3 regions of the Shewanella baltica genome follow, and region 2 is predicted to be linked to each of the others. Evidence: predicted binding sites of a transcription regulator. Region 2 holds the regulator's gene; each other region holds the start of a gene.

Region 1 (8,254 bases), 2.5 Mb from region 2:
GTTGCCGTTAAGCGCTTCAATATCCCTGAGTTTATCTTAATTTAGTCGAACACCCCAGTTTGTCACTCATATCAAGCATTGTGAGTTTGATTAAGTTTCGGTTCAGATAAGGTGGCTTAGCCTGTGGGCAGCAATCTTATTTGGTATGCCTTATGCAGATTCTCGATACTAAGGCAAAGCGTCAAATTCGATCTCGGTTTGTGATTGGTGCCATACAAGTTGTGGCAGCAGTGGCAATCAAAACCTGTGAGGTGTGTTATGGGAACTTCAACAATGACGTCCGACTGTGGTTTATACACTAAATATCTTAAGGATTTTACAGCGGGTGATGTGATCCTAAGCCATGAGCGGATGCTGGAATTTATTAATGACCTGACTACACAAGGTTGGTTATTGGCAAATTTCACTTGGGACTATTGGTATAACAACAGTTACTTAGTCGATAAACCCGCCTACATTCGTGAAGCGAGCATAGCACAATGCAAGTTGCTGCTGACCGCCATGACGCGACTTGAGGTCTTTAGCCCTGGCGTGTTAGAGAATATGCGTCGCCAAGGGATTTTACTGGCCATTGTTGAGCGCTTGCAAAGCTTAAATGTGCCTAAGTCGAGTACTCATCTTGAATTTATCAGCCGCTAACCCGCACTTTAATGGATTGTTATTTAATCGATTATCTTACTCTTTAGTCTAATAAAGTGCTTTTTTGCTTGTGACATGATCCGTGGATTGGTTAGTTTGGACCTCGCTAACCATAATAATAAATGCACGGAGGCCTTAATGTCAGTTCCAACAAGCCAAGTTATCAGTCCGCTCAACGTTAGCGAGTTTCATGGTGTGCGATCACCGAAACTCGTTGAGAAAACCATAGGTCAGTATCTTGATGAGATTGCGGCAATGTATCCCGACCAATTAGCGGTTGTCGTACATCATCAACATATCCGCTGGAATTACCGTCAATATCTCGCTCAAATCGAGGCGCTCGCCACAGGATTATTAAAACTCGGTATTAAGTCCGGCGATAGGGTGGGCATTTGGTCACCCAACAATATTGAATGGTGTTTAACCCAATATGCGACCGCTAAAATTGGCGCCATCATGGTGTGTATTAATCCTGCCTATCGGCCTGAAGAGTTGCAATACGCGCTGAGTAATGTGGGGTGCCGCGCGGTAATTTGTGCCGACAAGTTTAAATCCAGCAATTACCTCGAAATGCTATACGAATTGGCGCCTGAGCTAACTTCTTGCCCTGCGGGTCAATTACAGGCGAAGGCTGTTCCTGATCTCGAGTTTGTGATCCGTATGGGCGCTGAAAAATCCGTCGGCATGTTGAATTTTGATGACCTGCTCGTCGATGTGACCGCCGATGACAAGGCGGCACTCGAGAGTATCGGCAAAGCATTAAGCCCGTACGATGCAATCAATATCCAGTTTACCTCTGGCACCACGGGTAGCCCAAAAGGTGCGACCTTATCCCACCATAACATTTTGAATAATGGTTATTTAGTCGCAGAGGCGATGAAGTTTACCTGTCACGATAAACTCTGTATTCCTGTGCCCTTATATCATTGCTTTGGCATGGTGCTCGGCAGTTTAGTTTGCTTAGCCAAAGGCGCCGCGGCTGTGTTCCCCGGCGAATCCTTCGATCCCTTGACGACATTGCAAGTGATTGAGCAAGAGCGTTGCACCGCTTTACATGGCGTACCGACCATGTTTATTGCCGAGCTTGAGCATCCTGAATTTACGCGTTTTGATTTGAGTTCTTTACGAACGGGCGTGATGGCGGGGGCAACTTGCCCAGAAGAAGTGATGCGCCGAGTACAAAATCTCATGTATATGAAGGAAGTACTAATTGGTTATGGTCAGACTGAGTGCAGTCCGCTCAATCATATTACTGAAATCGATTCGCCAGTTGAGAAACGGGTGCTCACTGTTGGCCGTGCTTTGCCCCATACCGAAGTGAAAATTGTCGATGAATTTGGTGAAGTGTTACCAATTAATCAACCCGGTGAAGTCTGTAGTCGGGGATATTGCATAATGCAGTGCTATTGGAACGATCCCGAAAAAACAGCGGCGACCATAGACAGTGCGGGTTGGCTACATTCTGGTGATATCGGCCAAATGGATGAGCAAGGTTATGTGCAAATTGTGGGTCGCATTAAAGATATGATCATTCGCGGTGGCGAGAATATCTATCCCCGTGAGATTGAAGAGAAACTTTACACCCATAAAGATGTGCAGGATGCGGCTGTTTTTGGCGTTCAAAGCGATAAATACGGGGAGGAAGTGTGTGCTTGGATTAAAGTCCGCTCTGGCGCGACGATTACCGAGGAAGATATTCGCCATTTCCTCACCGAGAAGTTTGCCTATTTCAAGGTGCCACGTTACATCAAGTTTGTGGATCAGTACCCAATGACAGTAACGGGGAAAATTCAGAAATTCAAAATGCGTGAGCTGATGTATCAAGAGTTATATGAAGATATTAATGCTTAAGTGATGTGATTTGGCGAGCCTGCTTTTTTGACTTCAAGCCGCACAATGCGGCTTGAATTTTATTCAGTCTATAGGTGTCGTTTAACCGACAAGTTAACGAGTTAACGGAAGAGTCGACGAGTCATGCCATCAAGCCAAGCCGCACTTTGAGTTAACTTTCGCTGGCTGCGACGTAGCGCCAGCTTTGCCCAGGCATATTGTGTGCTGAGCAGCGCCAATCCTAAGATAATCAAGAGTAAACCTGGGCCAGGTAAGAGTAAAAAGACCAGCCCGAGCAAGGTTAAAGCTGCGCCAATCACAGTGATCCCTGCTTTAGTTATCGCGCCTTTTGCATGGGAGGACGGCGCGAGATTGAAAAAGGTAACTTTGCGCATAGGAGTTGGCCTCATGGTGAGTTAATTGAATCAAGATCTACTGTCAGCTGACTATCAGTTGTGTGCTAACTGTATATCAGTTTTCAGTCTAATCCTTTGCTCATTTATTGGCAGCTTATGTCGTTAGCCTAATTGTAACAAAACTTCACTTCCCCGCAGTGGCTTCATGGCTATACTAAAACCAGAGAAAAAATCTTGGCAGATAAAAACTAAAGCTCAATTTGTCGATGATTTACTAGTCAACCCATTCTGCTGGCTAAGGAGTCCCAAATGGTTCGATGGCGTTCAATGCTCCTTGCGTGTTGCCTTTCCTCCATGGGATTGAGCACAGCGAAGGCGGATACCTTAATGCTGACATCCTTACTTTGGCCGCCTTATTCGGGGCAGCAATTAGCCGAGCAGGGCGCGAGTATTGCTGTGGCGCGGGCGGCGCTCAAAGTGATGGGGCACCAATTAGAAGTGGATTTTTACCCATGGAGCCGCGCTGTAAAGCTCGCCAGTATGCCTAATTCTGACTATCTGGGTTATTTCCCTGAGTATTACTTTGAGACTGAAAAGTTTGTTTTTTCTAAATCGATTGGCGACGGTCCTTTGGGACTGGTGGAGCAAAAAGCCCATCCTGTGAGTTGGAATTATGTCGAAGATCTGAATCGCTATACCTTAGGTGTGGTGAAAGATTACGTGAATACTCAGGCGTTAGATCGCATGATTGCCACAGGCGTTCAGCCGACTGAAGCGGTGACTTCAGATGAGCACAATATTAAGAAAGTGGCCGCAGGCCGTATTGATGCGGCGGTAATCGATGTCAACGTGCTGCACTATTTACTTAAGCAAAAGCCCTTGCAGCCATTGGCGGACAAACTGCAAATCAACCGCCAAATTTTAGCGAATAAGCAGCTTTATATTGCGTTTCGTAATACCGAAGAAGGCCGACGTTGGCGGGATATTTTTGATCAAGGCTTGGCGCAAATTGATGTCGAAACCATCATCGGAGAGCTACTGTATCGTGAAGACTAATGCATAATTTAGGTTAGTGTGCTCTCAATTTTCCCCCTTATTTTTTCCTCTATTTTCAGCCAATTCCTCTCAAAATTACATCAGATATTCCGCTTGTCATCATTCTGTCTTTGTTCACTATTAGCATCACCTTAACGGCATGAGTTGCTTTCTCATTTTATTGATTAAGGTGACATGAATAAACTTCCCTTTGAGTTAGATACGCTGCAACAACTCATTGATACTCATCATCTTAAGTTGCAGTATCAAATTCTTGCTGACATCCCATTTCGTCACGAACATTTTCCTCTCTACAGTGTTGAACTGGGCGGAGGAGAGAAGCCCTGTCCGACAGTACTCTTTGTGGGCGGCGTGCATGGGGTTGAACGTATTGGCTCTCAAGTCATCTTGGCATTGCTGAACAGTTTGTTGCAGCGGCTGGTGTGGGATAAGCACCTACAACAGATGTTAACGGGCGTGCGGTTAGCTTTTGTGCCTGTGGTGAATCCCGTTGGTTTATTTATGGGAACGCGGGGCAATGGCAATCAAGTGGATTTGATGCGTAACGCCCCGATAGAATCCAGCGAAAAAGTCTCTTTTATGGTGGGAGGACAGCGTATATCGTCACGGCTGCCTTGGTATCGCGGCATGGGGGGAATGGAGCTTGAAACCACCGGCTTAGTTGCCTATGTACAGCAATTGCTGAGCCGCAGCACCAGTTTGATTTCCCTCGATGCGCACTCAGGCTTTGGATTGAGTGATCATATCTGGTTTCCCTACGCCCATACGCGTACCGCCTTCGAAAATGCCAATTATATTTTTCATCTAAAACAATTATTTGAACAAAGTTATCCCCATCATGGCCATTATAGGCTCGCACCCCAGAGTCAGTTTTATCGCACCCATGGGGATATTTGGGATTACCTCTATCGCCAGCATCAAGTGGCTGATCCCCATGCTCAGGTGCCGTTTTTGCCCTTGACATTAGAAATGGGATCGTGGGCTTGGATAAAGAAAAATCCCAGACAAATCTTTAATTTTGCAGGCTTTTTCAATCCGCAAAAAACACATCGGCACCACAGGATTTTACGCAGGCACACAGTGCTGATGCAATTTATAATGGAAGCTGCCTACGCCCAATCGTTAGAACAGTTAACGCCTGAACGTTTGTCTGAGCTAACCGAGTGCGCGCGGCAGTATTGGTATCGGGAGCCACAGTCATGACAACTTGGGTGTTACTGCGGGGATTAATGCGTGATCAACGCCACTGGAATGGTTTCGATCAACGACTGCGACAAAAGGGATTGCGAGTACTGACACCTGATTTGCCGGGCAACGGAACGCTATCAACCGAGGCCAGTCCGCTTAAGATTGCTGACTATGCCCATGCCGTGTGGCAGCAATTGGATGAGCAGGTGCAAAATGGAGAAGCCATTTACCTTCTCGGTTTGTCTATGGGCGGTATGTTAGCGCTAGAAATGGCGCGCCAGCGACCTTGGCAGATAAGGCATGTATTTGTACTAAACAGCAGTGCGGCTAATTTATCGGCGTGGTATCAAAGATTTAATCCACTCAATGCATTAAAGGCGTTTTTCTTGCGGGCTCGGGGTAAAGCTTTACATCCCATCGAGTCGACGATAGTGCGTTTAACCAGTTTTCGTCATCGGCGAGACTGCGGTTTAATTGCCGAATGGAGTGAGTTTCGCCGCCAATCGTCGCCAACTATCCGTAACGCCTGGCGGCAACTGTGGGCGGCTTTCCGATATCAATGCCCATTGACCGTGGAAGTGCCGATAAGTGTACTCTGTGGCGACCGTGATGCGTTGGTGAGCATTGCATCGAGCAAAGCCTTAGCACTGCACTTTCGCACTAATTTGATCGTATTAGCTTATTGCGGCCATGATGCGGCCATAGATGCCCCTGCAAAACTGGCACATTATCTGTTGGCTATTGTTGCGCCGACTAAGCCGCAAGCAGAGGTTCAAGAGGATGATGAACCTGCCCATGCTCAATATGCCCATGCTCAATATGCCCATACTCAATATAGTTGCAACGATTTACTGGAGGAAGAAATGACCTTCAACGAGGCGATATTTTCAGCATGGGATAAAAAAGCGCTATCCACTCTCGACAGTAAATAACTGAGAATGAACAGCGCTAAGGCGGTTAACTCACTATCGATTAGGCTTTAGCCACTACAGTTTGGCCGATCGGGGTTAGGCTGAGTAACGCCAATTTAAGATGCTGTATCCCAAAGGGAATACCGATAATAGTCACAAAACAGGCTAAGGCATGGACCAAGTGGCCTATGGCTAACCAGATCCCAAACAGCAAGAACCAAATAATGTTTCCCATCATGCCTAGGACACCCGTACCTAAATCATCACGACCGGTTAAGTGGCGACGGTTGATTTGTTCTTGACCGAAGGGCCAGAAGGTCATTTCGCCGATAACAAAGCAGGCACGGCCAAAGGGAATACCAATAATGCTGATAAAACACAGAATACCTGCGAGCCACCAAGCGAGTCCCATCACAAATCCGCCGAGTACAAACCAAGCGATGTTGAATATTAAGCGTAATACTGCCATTGAAAACTCCTTATGTTACTTTTTTAGCCTTTATCGTTAGCTGTAATGAATGCCGTTAGCTTTGATAAACTGAATATATGCCAATGACTAAGCGAGAAACGTGCCAATTATTTTATTTTCAAAAATCAATGTCTTACATCCACCTGTTTAAGCTTCATTTGTGATTTTTACTAATTCTTCGCTAAATTGCTAATTTCTTAAGAGCAGAAGAGCAAAGGCGGCGTTACACTAGCCATTCCATCCAATGGCTTAAAAGCCTGAGTATTTAATCGTTTGAGTAGCCTGATGTTTGCAAATTACCCCGTCGATATTTTTGCCTTTGCTGGTCGAGAAATATTTCTAAAACGTGATGATTTATTGCATCCAGCGTTTAGCGGCAATAAAGCGCGTAAATTCGGCTACTTTTTAGATCATGAGTTTGCAGGCATCAACAAGGTGATAGGTCATGGCTCACCCTTAGCAAACTCTTTGTATTCCCTATCTACATTGGCCAAGATGAAAGGCTGGCAGTGTGATTTTTATGTTGACCATATTGCCAGCCAGATTGTTAAGCATCCCACGGGGAATTACGCTGCGGCATTGGCAAATGGCGCCAATATTATCGACTTAAGTGAGTTAATGGCGCAAAAGCTGGCGTTTACTCAGTCGCAGGGTGAACCTCAGGTTTTATCTGGCCACAATGTTAGTTGTGAACCTGCTTTGCAAACGGGTGGTGCGCGACTGAGTTGCCAAGAGTATATCGAGACTCAGATACTCGCGAATGAACCTACGGCGCTTTTTATCCCAGAGGGCGGTCGCTGTTCCTACGCTGAATACGGGGTAAATAGACTGGCGCAAGAAATAGTGCAATTTGCGCAGGCGAATGATTTAGTCGATTTAACAGTATTTTTACCGTCGGGGACGGGGACGACGGCGTTATTTTTAAATCAGTACTTTATTCGTCAGCAAACGGCGATTCGCATCGTGACTTGCGCCGTGGTGGGCGGCGATGATTATTTACGTTTGCAATTCTCTATGCTTAATCCAAATACTCTCGAGCATCCACAGATAGTGAATGTCGGCAAAAAATATCACTTTGGTAAACTCTACCCAGAATTTTATGCCATGTGGCAGCGCGTTTGTGCCTCAGGTATTCAATTTGAACTACTCTACGATCCCTTAGGTTTTATTGTGCTTGAGGATTACTTACAGCGTAGTGAATTAGGTCATGTGATGTATTTGCATCAAGGCGGAATATTAGGGAATGAGACCATGTTGCCGCGTTATCAGCGTAAATTTTCTGGAGTATGAGAATTTTCAAAGAATAGTAATATAACCAGCGCAATAGATTAAGACCGCTTTTTTAAGACGGCAGATGGTTTCTTAAGACAGTAGATAGTTTCTTAAGATAGTAGATGGTTTCGCTTAAGGATTTTATAGGTACGTTGGCCTATATTCTCGAGGTTTTTTAAATCTTTTAGGCTAGGTATTACATCGCTAAACTGCCAATAGCTGATTTCAGCATCTAACATTTCCAGCATTTTTTTCGAACAACCTAAACATTGTCCTTGGCACAGTTGTGCTTCCGTTAAATTGAGCGGAATTGTCGCTTTGATCTGGCTTATCAAGCTTTGCATGGCGATTTGGGTATTGGGTTTTGGCATAGGTGAGGTGCTGTACAGTATTCATGGGGATGAATATTAGCGGATGCTGCAGTGGAAGTAGGTGAGCTAAGCTGGATTTGACTCATTTGGTTCGGCAGGTATCTGTGTGAGAGAGATACAGCCTGAACCAAATGTATTCGTCATGATGACGTAAAAAAGGAT
Region 2 (8,254 bases):
GCTATGAAAGATATTATTGCCGCTTATCAAGCCGAGTCGCAAACGAGTGTTGCGGCACAATATGCTCCATCTGGTTTACTGTTAAAACGCATTCAAGAGGGGGAAAAAGTCGATATTTTTGCCTCGGCGAATATGAAACATCCGCAGGCATTAGTGGATGCGGGTCAGGGGAAAGCGGTGCAAATGTTTGCCCGTAATCAACTCTGCGCAGTTGCTCAGGATAATGTTCAGGTGACGAGCGCAACGCTACTCGATACCTTATTAGATCCTAAGGTCAAAGTTGGCACCTCAACCCCGAAAGCCGATCCGGCGGGTGATTATGCCTGGGCCGTTTTTGCTAAGGCCGAAGCGGTAAAACCCAATGCGAAAGCCGCGTTAGAGACCAAGGCATTGCAACTGACGGGCGGCCCTGAAAGTGCTAAACCACCTAAAGATCGCAATCCTTATGGCTGGGTGATGGAAAACAAGCAAGCAGATATCTTTTTAACCTATTGCACCAATGCTGTGCTGGCTAAAAAAGAAGTGCCGAGTCTACAAATCATCGACTTACCGCAGGAACTCGCCGTGGGGGCCGACTATGGTTTGCTGGTTTTGCAGGGCGCTAATGCTGCCGCAACGCCGTTAGCTGAGTTTATTCTATCGGCAAAAGGCCAAGCTATACTGAGCAGTTATGGCTTTCAACCTCCGGCAAAATAGCCTTATTTAGTTTTTCAGCGAGATAAAAAACGGCACCCTTTCGGTGCCGTTTTTGTTATAAACTCAAATTGTTAAAGCGTTAAAGCGTTAAAGCGTTAAAGCGTTAAAACATTAGTGCGTTAGTGCATCAGATAGAGCGTCGCTAACCCGAGGAAGGCGAACAGGCCAACCACGTCAGTGACTGTGGTGAGCACCATGCCGCCAGCGAGGGCGGGATCGATTTTAAGGCGTTTTAAAATCAATGGAATACTCGCACCTGCAAGCCCAGCCACTGTCATGTTGATCAGCATGGCACTGCCAATTAATCCCGCCAGTGCCATATCATCCTTCCACAGCAACACGGCAACAAAGACTAAAATCGACCACATTAAGCCATTGAGAAAGCCAATCGATAATTCTTTACCGATAAGCCAACGGGCGTTGCTTTGGCCGATATGGCCTAAGGCAATACCGCGGATCACGAGCGCTAAGGTTTGATTACCAGCCACACCGCCCATGCTAGGGACAATTGTCATCAAGATAGCGATAGTGGCAAATTGCTCGATAGTGCCTTCAAACATATTGCTGACAGAGGAGGCGAGCAGTGCCGCGAACAAGTTAATCGTGAGCCAGAGTGAGCGACGTAGGGTACTTTTTAGCACAGGGCCAAAAGTATCCTCGTCATCGTCCATCCCCGCCATCCCCATCATGGAATGTTCGGCATCTTCGCGGATAACATCGACCACGTCATCGATTGTTATTCGTCCTAGCAGCTTGCCATCGCTATCAACAACGGGAGCTGATACCCAGTCATTGCGTTCGAATTTCTGCGCCACTTCACTGTCGGACATGCTCACAGGAATACTTTGGATATCGGGGTCCATGATGTTGCGAATTGTGGTGCTTGGCGCGCAAGTCAGTAGATCTGCCAGCCTGACACCGCCGAGCACTTTGTCCTGTTTATCGACGACATATAAGGTATCTGTGGTGTCTGGCAGGTTGCCCCTTTGGCGAAGATAGCGCAGCACCACATCGATATTTACATCGGGTCTTAAGGTGACGGTATCTGTGTTCATCAAGCTGCCGGCGGTTTCATCGGGATAGGATAAGGCCTGTTCTACCCGCTGGCGGTTTTGTTCCGTCATCGACTGCAGCACTTGCTTGTAAACGGCATCGGGAAGACTACGCAGAATATAGGCCAGATCATCGGTGTCCATGCTCGCCGTCGCTTTCGCAACTCGCTCAGGACTCATGCTGCGGATCAGCGGATCTTTGAGTTCCTCGCTTAACTCGTCGAGTATGTCGCCTATTTGTTCTTGATCGATAAGCTGCCACAGCACTTGTCTGGCGCTGGGTGGTGAGGATTCTAAGATCAGCGCGATATCTGAGGCGGCCATTTTTTGCAGCATGTTACGCACGTGCACAAACATGCCACTGCTAAGCGCTTGGTTTAACTGGTCGAGACTATGTCCGGTGTGATCGTTTTCTGAATTATCTACGGGCATTTGTCCTCCATAGTTGTCCGCCACTGTGCGGCAAATTGGTTCGAGAGTGCGCTGCTTGGCGCAGGGCTGAGACTTAGCGGTGACTTCGCGATAACTATGCTTCAGTCACAGATAGAGCGCTCTGGCATAGGTCATGCGTTTTACGCATAGATTAAGGCGGCTAAAACTAAGGTGAGTCAGCGGTAATGCTCGCTAGTGTAATCGCCTATGGTTCGTGCCGTCGAGCGACAAATATGTCGCCAAGCTTTTGAAACGAGATGTGAACTGCACAAATAAGCAGTGCTAAGTGTGATGTGTACTGATCTGAGTGCCTGTGTGGAACACTGAGTATGAAATCAAACTAACAGGCTTCGTCAAACTTAGCGTCGATTAAGGCACAAATGGCATCCAGAGCGGGCTCAGCATCTGGGCCTTCGGCGATAAGTTTAATGGTTTTACCCATGCCAGTCTCAAGCATCAATAAGCCGAGCACGCTGGCGGCAGATGCCTGTTTATCGCCTTGTATTAAGGTGATGGTCGCATCAAACTCGGATGCCAGTACCACCAACTTAGTGGCGGCACGGGCATGTAATCCCAGTTTGTTACAGATGGTGATCTGACGTTCAAGCTTTGGCATTATTCAGCTCTCGATGGCGGGCATAAACTTTATGTTTACCGTTACTAAAGCGTTTAGCCAATTGCTCTGCGACGTAAACCGATCTGTGTTGCCCACCCGTGCAGCCAATCGCCACAGTTAAATAACTGCGATTGTTGCGCTCGAGATGTGGCAGCCAAGTTTCCAGCAAATTTTCGATTTGCCAGATGAACTTATTCACAAGTGGTTGACGATTTAAGAACTCAGCCACGGGCTCATCTAAGCCTGTCAATGGACGCAGCGCCAGTTCCCAGTGTGGGTTAGGCAGAAAGCGTACATCAAACATAAAGTCGGCTTCAGTTGGCATTCCGTGCTTAAAGCCAAAGGACTCGAAGTTAATCACTAACTCTTTATCGACGCTGCCGAGCAGAATTTGTCTCACTTGATCGCTTAAATCATAGATATTCAAATTCGACGTATCTATGTAGTGATCGACCAGTTTTGACATAGGCTCGAGCAGTTTCCCTTCCAGCTTTATCGCTTCTTGCAAAGAGACTTGGCTCTTCGACAAAGGATGCAAACGGCGGGTTTCGCTGTAACGCTTGAGCAGAATTTTATCGCTGGAATTGAGGAAGAAGCTGGTTAACTCAGTATCAGGAGGCAGGCTCGCCAGTTGCTTCACTAAGACCTTGTCCTGCTCAGGCATGTTACGCACGTCGACACTGATGGCGACGAGATCGTTACTGCCTTTGAGTTGCTCAAGCAAAGTGCCGATTAAGGGCAAGGGAAGGTTATCGACACAATAATAGCCGAGATCTTCGAGTACCCTTAGGGCGACAGATTTGCCTGAGCCTGAGCGGCCCGACACTATGACCAGTTTCATCCAGTGATTACCTGATAGAGTTCCGTTTCATCATGCGTCTTGCGTAATTGCTTTAATATTTGCTTGTCGCTCAGCTTTTCGGCCATGCAAGACAAGGTACTTAAGTGTTGCTGACATTGGTCAGCAGGCACCAGTAGTGCAAATAAAATATCAACAGGTTGCTTATCGATAGCATCGAATGCTATCGGCTCTTCACACTTAATGAGTATGGCAATGGGCTGATCTATATCGGCTAGTCGACCATGTGGAATGGCGATGCCGTTACCTATACCTGTGCTCCCCATCTTTTCGCGCGCCACTAGGCTTTCGAATATCTCTTGAGATGAGAGGGTCGGGTACTGGGCAGCGACTAAGTCGCTGATGAGTTCCAGTACCTTTTTCTTGCTGCCCGGAGTGGCGCAGGTAGTGCACTCCGGCCGCAGTATGGTACAAAGTTCCATTATTAGTGTTTTGTTAACTTCTCTTTGTGTTTAATAACCTGACGATCAAGCTTGTCAATCAGGGCGTCTATAGCGGCATACATGTCAGCATGCTCTGAAGTAGCAAAAACTTCACCACCGATAAGATTTATTCTCGCTTCGGCAATCTGTTGCATTTTCTCGACATTGAGCACAACGTGCACATTATTGATCTGTTCGAAATGGCGTTCAAGTTTTGAAAACTTTTCTTCTACATATGCGCGTAACGATTCGGTAATTTCGACATGGTGTCCACTCAGGTTTATTTGCATAGAAACGTCCTCCGATATCCACTGTAGGTTATAAACTTTTACGCTGATTAGAAGGCGGAATGAGCATAGCCTCTCGGTACTTCGCAATGGTTCTGCGGGCTACGTTGATCCCTTGTTCTGCCAGAAGTTGCGCCATCTTACTGTCGCTCAATGGTTTTTTCTGGTTTTCCGCTGCAACCAGTTTCTTAATGAAGGCTCTGATTGCTGTGGATGAGCACTCCCCACCATCGTCAGTACCGACGTGGCTAGAGAAGAAGTATTTTAGTTCAAAAAGTCCCTTAGGGGTATGCATGTATTTCTGTGTCGTCACTCGTGAGATGGTCGACTCATGCATTTCTACCGCTTCGGCAATATCGTTAAGCACCATAGGTTTCATGGCTTCTTCACCGTATTCAAAGAAACCTTGCTGATATTGGACGATACAGTTCGCCACCTTCAACAGGGTATCATTACGGCTCTCTAAACTCTTGATAAACCATTTAGCCTCTTGCAGATGACCACGAATAAATTGGCTATCGGCTTGGCTTTTAGTGCTGCGCGCCATCGAGGCATAATGTTGGTTTACATTGATTTTTGGCATGCAGTCAGGATTCAGCTCAACCACCCAGCGGCCATTTTTCTTCGACACTGACACATCTGGGATGACGTATTCGTCATCGTTGGGCGTAATCAATAAACCTGGGCGGGGATTGAGGGTTTGGATAAGCGCGATGCCGTCTCTTAACTCATCCTCTTTTAATTTAGTCTTACGCATCAACAATCTAAAATCGCGGGTGGCGATCAGATCTAAATGATCTTTGATCAGCATGCGGGCGTTTTCTAGGTTGGGCGTGTCAGCGGCGAAATGCGACAGTTGGATCAACAGGCACTCGCTTAAATCGCGGGCGGCAACACCAATGGGATCAAAATGTTGAATGCGCTTGAGTACGGCTTCGACTTCGTCGAGCTCGACCTCCGAATTGCCCATGGCTTCGAGGATTTCGTCAGTGCTTTGGGTGAGATAGCCTTGATCGTCGATGGCATCAATAATGGCGGTGGCAATGGCTAAATCGGTTTCAGAAAACGGCGTGAGGTTTTTTTGCCATTCTAAGTGTTCATACAAGCCTTCACTGGTCTCACCTTGGAAGGGCATATCGTCTTCACGACTGCCGCCGGGGCCAGAATTGGGTGAGGCGGTGAACACTTCATCCCATGTGGTGTCCATGGGGAGTTCGTCGGGCATGGACTCTTTCGTGAGCGACTCTGCCGTGTCTATGGTGGAGCTGTCTTTTTCTGGCGGCAGGGTGCTAGATTCACTGAAATCCGTATCGGATAGCGTTTGGTTTACAGGGTCTTTAGTGGCGTCGAATTGATCCTCTTCCAGCTCGAGAAGGGGATTAGAATCTAAGGCTTGCTGGATCTCTTGCTGCAGTTCTAATGACGACAGTTGCAACAGACGTATGGCCTGTTGTAATTGTGGCGTCATGGTTAACTGTTGACCCAGTTTGAGCTGGAGTGACGCTTTCATGTTACCGCTGATCCCTACGTTATTATTGTTGGATGAGGTCGCTTGTTATCATCTTGAGTGGAGTCCAATGTTGGCATAAATTGCCTGCATTGGCTCCGCTTGATTAACTATAGCCTGAATTGTTCACCTAAGTACACAGCCCTAACTTGCTGATTGTCTAAGATCTCTGCGGGTGTTCCTTCGGCAATCAAGTTTCCGTGACTCACGATATAGGCATGTTCACACACATCTAATGTCTCACGGACATTGTGGTCTGTGATCAACACGCCAAGGCCACGACTTTTGAGCTGTTCGATAATCTTTTTAATGTCGATAACCGAAATCGGATCGACACCAGCAAAGGGTTCATCGAGCAAAATGAACTTAGGATTTGCTGCTAACGCCCGCGCAATTTCGACACGGCGACGTTCACCGCCCGACAATGACATGCCTTGGCTGTCACGGATATGGGTGATGTGGAACTCTTCAAGCAGATGTTCTAGCTCTTCTTCCCTTTGCTCTTTTTTCAGTTCTTTACGCGTTTGCAGCACGGCCATGATGTTGTCATGGACGGTCAGTTTACGGAAGATACTGGCTTCCTGCGGCAAGTAACCTATGCCTTTGCGGGCACGCAGGTGCATAGGATCTGCGGTTAAATCATCATCGTCGATAAAGATATGGCCTTTATCGCTTTTAACCAGACCAACGACCATGTAAAAGGTTGTGGTTTTACCCGCGCCGTTCGGGCCGAGTAGGCCAACGACTTGACCGGTTTTTACCGTCAGACTAACGTCTTTAACCACTTGGCGACTCTTGTAACTCTTCGCCAGATTTTGTGCTCTTAGGGTGATTTGGGTCATTTAGAGTCCTGCTTTTTCACAGGTTTATCTGCTGGCGCGTCTGGTTTGGCATCATCTTGATAGCTTTCTGGCTGAATAATCGTTATCACGCGATCGTCACCACTGCCGGTGCTCTCAGCAATCAATTTTTGCTGGATGATGTTGTAGCGGATCAAATTACCCGTCACTTGGCTGCCCGCTTGATCTAACGAGGCTTTGCCTTTAAGTGTCAGGGTGCGGCTCGCCATATCGTAACGAATTTCTTTCGCGCTCGCCGAGGCTGGACGGCCATCGTCTAATACTTGGCTGTACGTCGCAGGGTTGCCAGTGGCCACTAAAATTTTGCTATTTTCACCTTCGGCAGAAAATGCACGCAGTTGATCTGCATGGATTTTAATCGAACCTTGGGTGACTTCAACCGGACCAAAGAAGATGATCTGGTTGTTCTTGATATCTGCCGTTTGGCTCACAGCCTTGATTTTGACTTCCTGTTTCAGGTCGTCAACTTTAGCAAAGGCGCTCATGCTCATTATTAGCATTAGGCTGGCAAGTAATACGTTATTTTGCTTCATATGTTCCTACTACCTGACTGGTCAATTGCACTTCTTGCGCGTTGAGGTCGGCATAAAGGCCTTGGCCTTGAATATTAAAATCTTTCCCTGTGACGTAAATGGTGCGGTCAGAGGTCATTATCATCGTATTGAGATCGAGTTCCAGATAACTGGTGGACAAGGTCTGGATCGGTTCTTCTGGGCTAATGGCATCAATAATAACATTGTTTTCTAATACAACCTTGCCCGTTTCCTTGTTTAGCTTGCCCTGATCTGCTCTGAGTTGCCATTGTGCTTTACCTTGGTCTGGATAAACAAGATAAACAGGTTGAGTAAAGTAAGTTTGATTCGTTGAATCATAATGTTCCATGTGTTTCGCCGTCACACGGCTATTGACTAGCCCTTGTTCATTGAACTCAACACTGCGCAGATCTTCAACGATGAAATCTGGGGTATTTTGATCTTTTACTCTGTTATCGGTATCACCGCTGTGTTTGTTCTGCACTTGCCAATAAAGCACTAATGCAGTTCCAAAAAAAGCGATAATCGCGAGTGTCACACGACTCATATACTCATTCCATGGGCCGAAGTGAATTTATTTTGACTGAGTAGCAATAGATCTGTGAGTTCACGCAAGGCACCGTGGCCGCCATTGAGCGTAGTCACAAAGTGGGCGTGCTGACGAACATAGGGATGACCATCGGCTACGCTGACTGCTAAACCGACGACATTCATCACTGGCAGATCGACAATATCATCACCGATATACGCCACTTCTTCTGGGGTAACACCATAGAGTGCGAGCAATGCTTCATAGGGCTCGAACTTATTGTCTACGCCTTGGTAAATATGGGTTACGCCAAGCGCCGTCATACGGTTTTCAACGATTTTGGATTGACGTCCAGTGATAACGGCAAGATTAAAGCCGCTGGTGAGTATCGAGCGCACGCCATAGCCGTCGCGAGTGTGGAAGGCTTTTAGCTCTTCGCCGCTATTGCTTAGGTAAATACG
Region 3 (8,254 bases), 920 kb from region 2:
CGCGATGAGCGCCAGTGAATGCGCCTTTTACGTGGCCAAACAACTCGCTATCGACCAATTCAGGGCTTAAGGCGCCGCAGTTAATCGCGATAAAAGGCTCGTTCAGCCTAGGGCTGGCAAGATGTATGGTATTGGCGACCAGCTCTTTACCCGCCCCGCTCTCACCAATGATCAGCACATTACTGTCGGTCGCGGAGACGCGGCGAATCGTGCGATACAGCTTATGCATAGCTGCAGAGGAACCGACAAGTAAACCATATTGGTCTAGCTCGCTGGAAAAAGGCCGAGGCCGGATTGGTGATGAGACTAGATACTGGGCAAAATCGGCGAAGATATCGCTGATTAACGTCATGTCGTAGGGTTTGCGAAAATGATAACCGGCAAAATGCGACATTAACTGATCAAGATTGGGGTTCGGCTGACCATCGGAGAGAAAAATAAACTCGATATTGGACAAGGCCGCATTGTCCAGCAGCCCGAGATAATCCTCACGGCTAAGGCTGGACAGCTCAATAATGGCAACATCGACGTGATTCGCCTCAAGCTGTTCTATCCAAGGCAAATCATCGACACTGCGTAGTTTATTAAAGTCGGCAGCGCCGGCGAGTTCTAAGATGGCTTGTTCGGCGTTTACATCCTGCAGGTGATAAAAAAGTGTCAATCGAGCCATGCTATCCCACTCCCTGTGTATAAAGGGCTACTGTATGTCAGTCGTGAAATTTTAACAACAGCAGCGGTAATAGTTGCCGATATTCTAAGAAGATGGCGCAATGAACCGAGAATATCAGTCTAAAAATCAGTCTGTTAACATACCATTAAAAATGAGAACAAAATATGCATGGTAGCTGAACGAAACGCAATTAGTTAATCCAAACCGTTAAACAGGACAGTGCCGAACACTGGCATTAGGAGGCCCATAATGAAGTCTAATGTTGTGCAACATCAGACTGATATCCGTGCCGATATCAGTTTGATTGATGAAATAATAAAGCTCAATCAAGAGGGGCTAACATTTTACAACCAAGCGATGACGTACGTCGAAGACTATAACCTTAAGCGAATTTTTTCGACTAAAGCGAATATCCACCAGCGAATGTTGAGGCGATTTGAACAGCTGCGCCCTTTGGCTAGCGAGCCGCTTCATGGCCTGAGTCATACGATACCAGTCACTTACACTCAAGCGACAGAGTTGCTGCATCAGTGCCATATATCGCAGGCGATGGCCGCACTTGTCGCCATTGAACAACAAGTGTTAATCCAGATGAAACAAGCGGTAAGGCAAGCACATCAGCCACAGCTTGCCAATCAGCTCGCAGAAGGTGCCGCTTGGTTGCAAATCAGTTGCGATGGTATGAGTTCGCTCAATTCTGGTTAATCCTTTGCACTTGTTACATCAGTTTGTATCAGTGCGCATCAGTATGAGCCTCTTTACCTGGCAATATCCAGCTTTAACGCACCGCGCAACTCCACACACTATTTCGCACACACTTTACCGCACACAGTCGTGCGGTTTTTTATGCTTTAAAGATGACTCTGCTTGCCAGAAAAAATTACATTTTGTCGGTAAAAAAGACCGACTTAAACAAAAGACTCCTTCTGTCAAAATATCAAAAACAGCACATAAAAACCTTAAAATCAACACCTTAACTATATTGGCACGATTCACGCATTATCTAACATCGAGAAAACAACGGAGGATATGATTATGAAAACCACAACAGCATCAGTACTAGCGACCTTACTTGTCGGTTCAATCAGTTTAAATGTCGCAGCGGCTCAAGATTGGAAGGACGGGGCTAAGGATGCGTGGATCGATGGTAAAGCTGAAACCACTTTACTGCTCAACACTAACCTCAATTCCTTTGACATTATAACGGATGTTAAAGACGGAAACGTGACGTTAACGGGTAAAGTGGAAAGCAGTGTCGATAAAGCTCTTGCCACTGAACTGATCAAAAGTTTAGACGGCGTAAAAGATGTCGATAACCAACTCACTGTAATGAATGAGAAAGAAGGCACCAGTGAAGTTGTCGCGACTTTGACCGATTCTAAGGTTGCCACAGTCGTCAAAACCCGTTTACTGTTTTCAACCGATGTTTCCGGCACCCAGATTAATGTGGATGTCGCTAATGGTATCGTCACCTTAAAAGGTGAAGTTGCTAGCGATGCCGAACGTCAGTTAGCGCTGAAAATTGCCGAGAATACCGACGATGTGAAAAAGGTTGTCGATAAAATCAAAGTCGTAAAAAAAGCCTCTTAACGCTAGCTAAAGCTGCACTTTCTGTAACTGCACTTTCTGTAACTGCACTTTCTGAAACTAGCTTTCAAAAGTAGCGCTTTAACAGTCAGAGTTAAGTAAAAGGCGTTAATCTTGCCTCAACTTTTGAACTCGATTGATAAGAAAGAGTAATAACAAAAAACCAGCCTAGGCTTAATGCCGATCAGTTAAGACAGATCGCTTGACGATCTCGCTGAAAAGATCAAAATCCGATGACCTCATGTCATCGGATTTTTTTATGCAACTCTCAGAAGCACTCGCCCGCACTCATATTATCCGCCTAACCGAATTCACCTGCTTAGCTGATGTGTTAGAACCTGAGTTAATTCAATCTTGTTTGGACTCTCAGGGTGTGGCGACATTAAGACGGCGTAAATTGCCGATGGACGCGATGATTTGGGCCGTTATCGGCATGGCTTTGTTCCGAGGGGAGTCTGTGCGGTCACTCATCAACAAACTCGACATTGTTTTGCCGCAAGAGATTGATTATGTTGCACGCAGCGCCGTGACTCAGGCGCGTAAACGATTAGGCAGTGAGGTTATTCGAGAAGTGTTTAGTCGCAGCGCCAATACCTGGCACGCGAGAGCTGAACACCCACATTGGTGCGGTCTTAACTTGTATGGTGTTGACGGTGTAGTGTGGCGGACACCCGATAGTGTCCAAAATCAAGCCGCCTTTGCGCGTACCGCAAACGCTTCAGGCGAAGCGGCTTATCCGCAAATTCGCATGGTTTGCTTGATGGAATTAAGTAGCCATTTGTTGGTCAACAGCGCCTTTGATTCGGTTGCCGAAAATGAAATGAACTTAGCATCTCAGCTCATTCCTAGCATTCCCAATCACAGTCTAACCCTATTTGACCGAGGATTTTACTCGCTCGGCCTGTTACATGCTTGGCAGCAAGCACAACCTGATAGCCACTGGTTGTTGCCATTGAAGAAAGGCACTCAATATGAGGTGGTTCGAACATTGGGAAAACATGACCAGTGGGTGAAACTCACCACCACGCCTCAAGCCAGAAAGAAATGGCCGCAGCTCCCTGATACCCTTGAAGCGCGTTTACTCACTAAGACAGTGAAAGGTAAGTCAGTCGCCATTTTGACCTCGTTGACTGACCCGATGCGTTACCCCAGCGAAGACATCGTCGACTTATATGCCCATCGATGGGAAATCAAACTGGGCTACAGAGAGATGAAACAACATCTGTTGGAGAGTCGTTTTACGCTACGCAGTCAACTACCGGAGCTGGTGATTCAAGAGCTGTGGGGCGTGCTACTGGCCTATAATCTCATTAGATATAAGATGTTGCTGTTGGCTAAAAGCTTACCATCGGTCCATCCTAATCAACTGAGTTTTAGGGATGCGGCGAGTTATATCATCTTCAAGTTGACGCAACTGCCATCACAAACGCCGGGGAATGTCCCGAGAGACGTATTGGATATAGAACGCAATGCACGGCAATTTAAGTTGGATGGTAAACGGGAAAGAGCTTATCCAAGAGTCCTTAAAATGAGCAAAAACAAGTTTCCGGTTAGACCAAAGAAAAATGCCGTTCACTCTTAAGTGAACGGCATTAAGCCTAGGCTGGTTTTTTTATGTCCATTATTAGATTTAATCAAACAAGGTTTTCTAGGCCACGTAGATAAGACTAGGTTTGAGAAAACGAAATCAAGGTAGGAAAATTGAACGACATCAGGCTAATGCTGGAAGCGATAGTACCTTAAGCGATAACACCTTAAGCAATAGTGCCTGAAACTATATTTTCAGAAACAATCATGCCTAAAAAATCATGCCTGAAGTCGCGTTAAAATGCTGGCTCAGCGCTGGCTTCAAAGCCAAACTGGAACTCATAAAAATGCTGACCATTTTCGATACTGATGGCCATAGTGCCCGTTAAGCCCTGCAACTCGCCCGCACCGGAATGGGGAACCACTTCTAAGATCAAACGGTTTTGTCCATCGGTCATAATGCCAAAATGTTGCAGCACGAAACTGCCCTGCTTACCACACACCTTGCCAACCACTTGCTCAATCGCCACATAGCCAGCCGAGCCTTTGACTGACGTCATTGCACTGAGCATTTCCCCTTGGCTACGGCCCTCAAGCTCGCCATAAAAGGTTTTATCTAAACCCATACGACCTAACGTTACGCCGCCCACACCTGTAGCATAGGTGCTATCTGGGGTGAGCTTAACATCAAATTTCCCAGTGATTTTACTAACTTGCATGACACTCTCCTTGTCAAAACATTATGCCAAGTCTATCTACCCGAGAATACTTGCCGCTGCGGCAAGCATCACACACGGAACGAAAAATAACTTAGCACAAGCCTGCGCAGATCCATAATGCATTTACTCCCGACCCTTTGCGCACGACTACTCACTACTGAGTTATGTGAGTAATGCCAGTTTCGCTCACTGTCACCTCTAAGGTTTTGACGATTTCAGGGCTTTCAGACATAGGTTGGTCAGGCGCTCTATCGCGATAAGTCACGGCAATTTTGAATGGAGCTTCGAAGGGATAAACAGGTTCAATATTGTCCACCTCAATGCGATCACCCAGCATAACGCTGCCTAAATGCTTCAAGTTATTGTGTTCGAAATCGAGGCTAAATAAGCCAAGATACCAAAATGCCCCCGAACCTTGAGTCGTCACAATAAACGGTGCCACAAAGGGCATAGTCTGCATTTTAGGATCATCTTGAATGGGCGCGTTACTCTGGGTGTCGGGCTCTAAAGCGGGATCGAAATTTAACGGCGTAATGCGCAAATAATCCAGTAATACTCGGCCTTTTACCTCGCCATCTTGATAATCGCCCATCGCAAATTCCGTTTGCTTGATCTTAATAAAATGGGTCAAGGCAACCGATTTACCGCCCTCTGGTAGGGTAATTTCAAACGGGTTAGCGGTATTTAAGCTAAAGAGTTTAAGCATCACTTCCGACGCATTCGCCACCGGCTTAACCTCCAGCGGTGTCACCACTTCGACCTCATTGGCCTGTGCCTGCGTTTTTTCCTGCGCCATAGCCTCGTCGTATTGCATGACCTTACCATCTTCCATCACCATATAAATATCATCATTGGTCATGTTGAAACGGTAAATACCTGCGGCGAGTATGGCTAATATCACTAAGGTGCCCGCTAAGGTTAACTTTACAAACGTACTCATTTTCTCTCCCCAATAGCGCGCTTTGTGCGCTGCTTTTCTAACACTGATCAACTTCAAATCAATGTCGGAGCAGTATTACAGATACTGAGTTAAAGCGGAGTGGGTAAAGTGTAAAAAAGTGACACTATTTTGAGTTTTGTCAGGCTAAGTTCAGCAACATACCCTTTACTCGGCAAATATAATGGGCCGAGTAAATACTCAGCCCAAGACTTAGCTACTTCTCGTTTTTCCACAAGGCTGGGGTTTGACTCGGTTGCCAATTACTTTGGGAGAAATGGGCTTGCACTAAGGAATAGATTTTATCTTGATACGAGACAAAATCAGGCTGCTGATAATCATGCTGATCCTGCCAAGCGGGGGCATAGTTATCTAGCGTGTCGAAACGGTATCCTTGGCGCTGCGCCTCTTCCACAAAGCGTTTAATTTTAGGCAAGTTGATGGTCGCACCTTGACCACGGTGAGCATTCTCAAACAGGAAGTCGTGGGTCAAGATCACCACTTTACCGTCGTGCAAACCATCGCTACAGTCTAAGTTCTGCGTGCGACTGTTAAGAGGGTTCATTGTGGTGCCCGCACAGGTGTTGATCACTTGATTGATTTTATCCACCAGCTCAGCCCCATCGGCCATAGATTCGGCGGGAAAAGCCACGCCCCAATCCTCTGGCCCCCAATCAAAGTCCCAACCAAATATTTTATAGTCACTCTCGGCGAGCATGTTTTGAATTTGCACCGCAACTTGCGAACTGTTGGTAGAGGTTTCAGCGGTACAAGCAAAAGCGGGGTCCCAAGGCGGCACAGTATCAGAGGTGGCACACAAGCCGTCGCCTTTGAGTTTACTGCTCACTCGCCAGCCATTGGTATAGGGCAAACGCGCCAACTTAGTCATCTTGTTGTTTGGATAACTGGCGGCATTAGGGATAAGTTCAACCACTTTGGCGGTGTTCGTCACAAAATAGGTAAAGTCGGTAGCCGCATCTTGATAGGATTTAACTGGCCAGAGGCCCACTTGATTGCAATAAACCGCCCCCGATTGCACACCATCGGTGCAGTTATGCAGCATATGATCGTAACTGTGGTTTGCCAGAATATGACCATCGTCTAGCAAACGTTGTAGGGCGACAGCCGCCAACGCTTCGTTTTCATCCCCTTCGCCATACATATGAAAAGCATTGATAAAGAACGTCGCCTTGATATTGGCGTCTTTTAAGGCGTCTAACAGTCCTAAGGTCGCATCAATTGGACCATCATCAAAGGTGAGGTAAATGGTTTTATCGCTGGCGTGGGCAACACTTAAGCTCGCTAAACAAAGTCCAACTGCGGCGGCTATCGATTTCAGTTTCATGATCTCATCCTGTAGATAATGCTTAAAGCTAATGTTTAAAATTAATGAGTTAATGCCAACTATGTCCAAACTCACACACAGTGGCGGCACTCATTCGCTCGGCATCTCTATAGTGAGTAATCCAGCCAGCGTTAGTTATACCATCCTAGCAACAAGCCATACTTTTCTACGCTAAGTTGATAAATCTCCCATCACCACTCAAGTTGAAATCACCGCCGCCCTCGCGTTAAACACAATAGAAAAATACCAATCCTAGTGTGAAAAGTACCGCATCAACAATTCGATAACAGGTAAGTTAACTGAAGAAAAAAACAACACTAAAGCACTACAGGAACGCTATAACATGTCAGAAGGTCAATTATTTAAGAGCTCTTTGCTCGCATTGTGTATCGCTAACGCCTTATTCGGGATGAGCTCAACCGCAGTCGCGGCGGAGCAACAAGAGGCAACGGCAGAAAATATGGAGGTGATCCAAGTACGCGGCATACGTCGTTCGATTGAAGCCTCATTGAATACCAAACGCTTCGCCGACTCCACGGTCGATGCCATCACCTCGGAAGACATAGGTAAGTTTCCCGATAAAAACATCGGTGATGCGCTGCAGCGAATTTCTGGGGTGACGGTCGATAGGCAATACGGCGAAGTAAGCGGCGTCACTATTCGCGGTACAGCGCCAGAGCAGAGCCGTATTTTGCTTAACGGTCAAACCGTTGCCAGCACTTCTTGGTATGACTTGGGTCCTGCCACTCGTACCTTCAATATGGAATTGTTGTCGGCCGAGCAAGTGAACGCCGTTGAAGTGCACAAAACCCCGACCGCCAGACTTGAAGAAGGTGCGCTGGGCGGCACTGTCGATCTCAAAACCCGCAAGCCCTTAGATCTCGATGCCCACACCTATCAAGTCGCTGGCGAGCTGAGCCAAAGCAGCCTGTACGATGAAACAGACCCGAGTGGCTCTTTCCTCGGGAGCTGGAAAAATGACGACGAAAAGTTCGGCATTTTAGGCGCCTATTCAGTAGAAAAAATTACCAGCGGCCGCCAAGTGCTGGAATCTCTCAGTGGTTATTATGAATACTTCGCCGCCGATCCCGCGCAAAATCAAGAATCTACCGTTGGCGCTTGGGGCATTGGCTCGCAGGCATTTAGAGCGGAACGTGAACGGACCAGCGCCCAAGTCACACTGCAATTTGCACCAACTGACAATACCGAGTTCACCTTAGATTACTTTAATTTTGAACTCGATATCCCCCACGTAAACCACAACTTCTTAACCGTTGGCGCTCGCGGTTCAGGCTCCACCAACGTAGTGAATAACGCCCAAGGCGGCACATCATCGGCAACGATTCTGCCGGCGTATGCGTCGATTATTTATAACCCTGTGGTGCGCCACGCGGTCAATATGAAGTCTGACGTACTCAACTTGACCGGAAAATACGTCGGGGACAGTTTTACGATTAGCGGCGTCATTG

Evidence for each region. The regulator sigma-54, encoded in region 2, starts transcription at its own class of promoters, with help from an activator protein. The targets are predictions, from matches to a motif close to GTTGGCACGNNNNTNGNNT.
Region 1: DYH48_RS06915 (YccF domain-containing protein) is a predicted target of sigma-54. The motif match lies at 6,539-6,557, and genes of this name have one in related genera.
Region 3: DYH48_RS14145 (BON domain-containing protein) is a predicted target of sigma-54. The motif match lies at 1,652-1,670, and genes of this name have one in related genera.

The regions. Positions count from the first base shown of each region.
Region 1 covers NZ_UGYM01000002.1:1,538,585-1,546,838, forward strand. The annotation lists gene DYH48_RS06885 (DUF6508 domain-containing protein) at 259-639, shown strand; gene DYH48_RS06890 (AMP-binding protein) at 778-2,490, shown strand; gene DYH48_RS06895 (PGPGW domain-containing protein) at 2,592-2,864, opposite strand; gene DYH48_RS06900 (substrate-binding periplasmic protein) at 3,135-3,881, shown strand; gene DYH48_RS06905 (M14 family zinc carboxypeptidase) at 4,056-5,084, shown strand; gene DYH48_RS06910 (alpha/beta fold hydrolase) at 5,081-6,001, shown strand; gene DYH48_RS06915 (YccF domain-containing protein) at 6,042-6,449, opposite strand; gene DYH48_RS06920 (pyridoxal-phosphate dependent enzyme) at 6,735-7,739, shown strand; gene DYH48_RS06925 (hypothetical protein) at 7,832-8,092, opposite strand.
Region 2 covers NZ_UGYM01000002.1:4,034,593-4,042,846, reverse strand. The annotation lists gene DYH48_RS18120 (molybdate ABC transporter substrate-binding protein) at 1-696, shown strand, start outside; gene mgtE (magnesium transporter) at 816-2,180, opposite strand; gene DYH48_RS18110 (HPr family phosphocarrier protein) at 2,521-2,796, opposite strand; gene rapZ (RNase adapter RapZ) at 2,783-3,637, opposite strand; gene ptsN (PTS IIA-like nitrogen regulatory protein PtsN) at 3,634-4,077, opposite strand; gene hpf (ribosome hibernation promoting factor) at 4,080-4,367, opposite strand; gene DYH48_RS18090 (RNA polymerase factor sigma-54) at 4,396-5,874, opposite strand; gene lptB (LPS export ABC transporter ATP-binding protein) at 5,982-6,713, opposite strand; gene lptA (lipopolysaccharide transport periplasmic protein LptA) at 6,710-7,264, opposite strand; gene lptC (LPS export ABC transporter periplasmic protein LptC) at 7,251-7,811, opposite strand; gene kdsC (3-deoxy-manno-octulosonate-8-phosphatase KdsC) at 7,808-8,254, opposite strand, start outside.
Region 3 covers NZ_UGYM01000002.1:3,116,331-3,124,584, forward strand. The annotation lists gene DYH48_RS14135 (sigma-54 interaction domain-containing protein) at 1-670, opposite strand, end outside; gene DYH48_RS14140 (glutamyl-tRNA reductase) at 920-1,375, shown strand; gene DYH48_RS14145 (BON domain-containing protein) at 1,706-2,260, shown strand; gene DYH48_RS14150 (IS4-like element ISSba6 family transposase) at 2,517-3,839, shown strand; gene DYH48_RS14155 (DUF3224 domain-containing protein) at 4,081-4,503, opposite strand; gene DYH48_RS14160 (hypothetical protein) at 4,658-5,443, opposite strand; gene DYH48_RS14165 (polysaccharide deacetylase family protein) at 5,658-6,785, opposite strand; gene DYH48_RS14170 (TonB-dependent receptor) at 7,129-8,254, shown strand, end outside.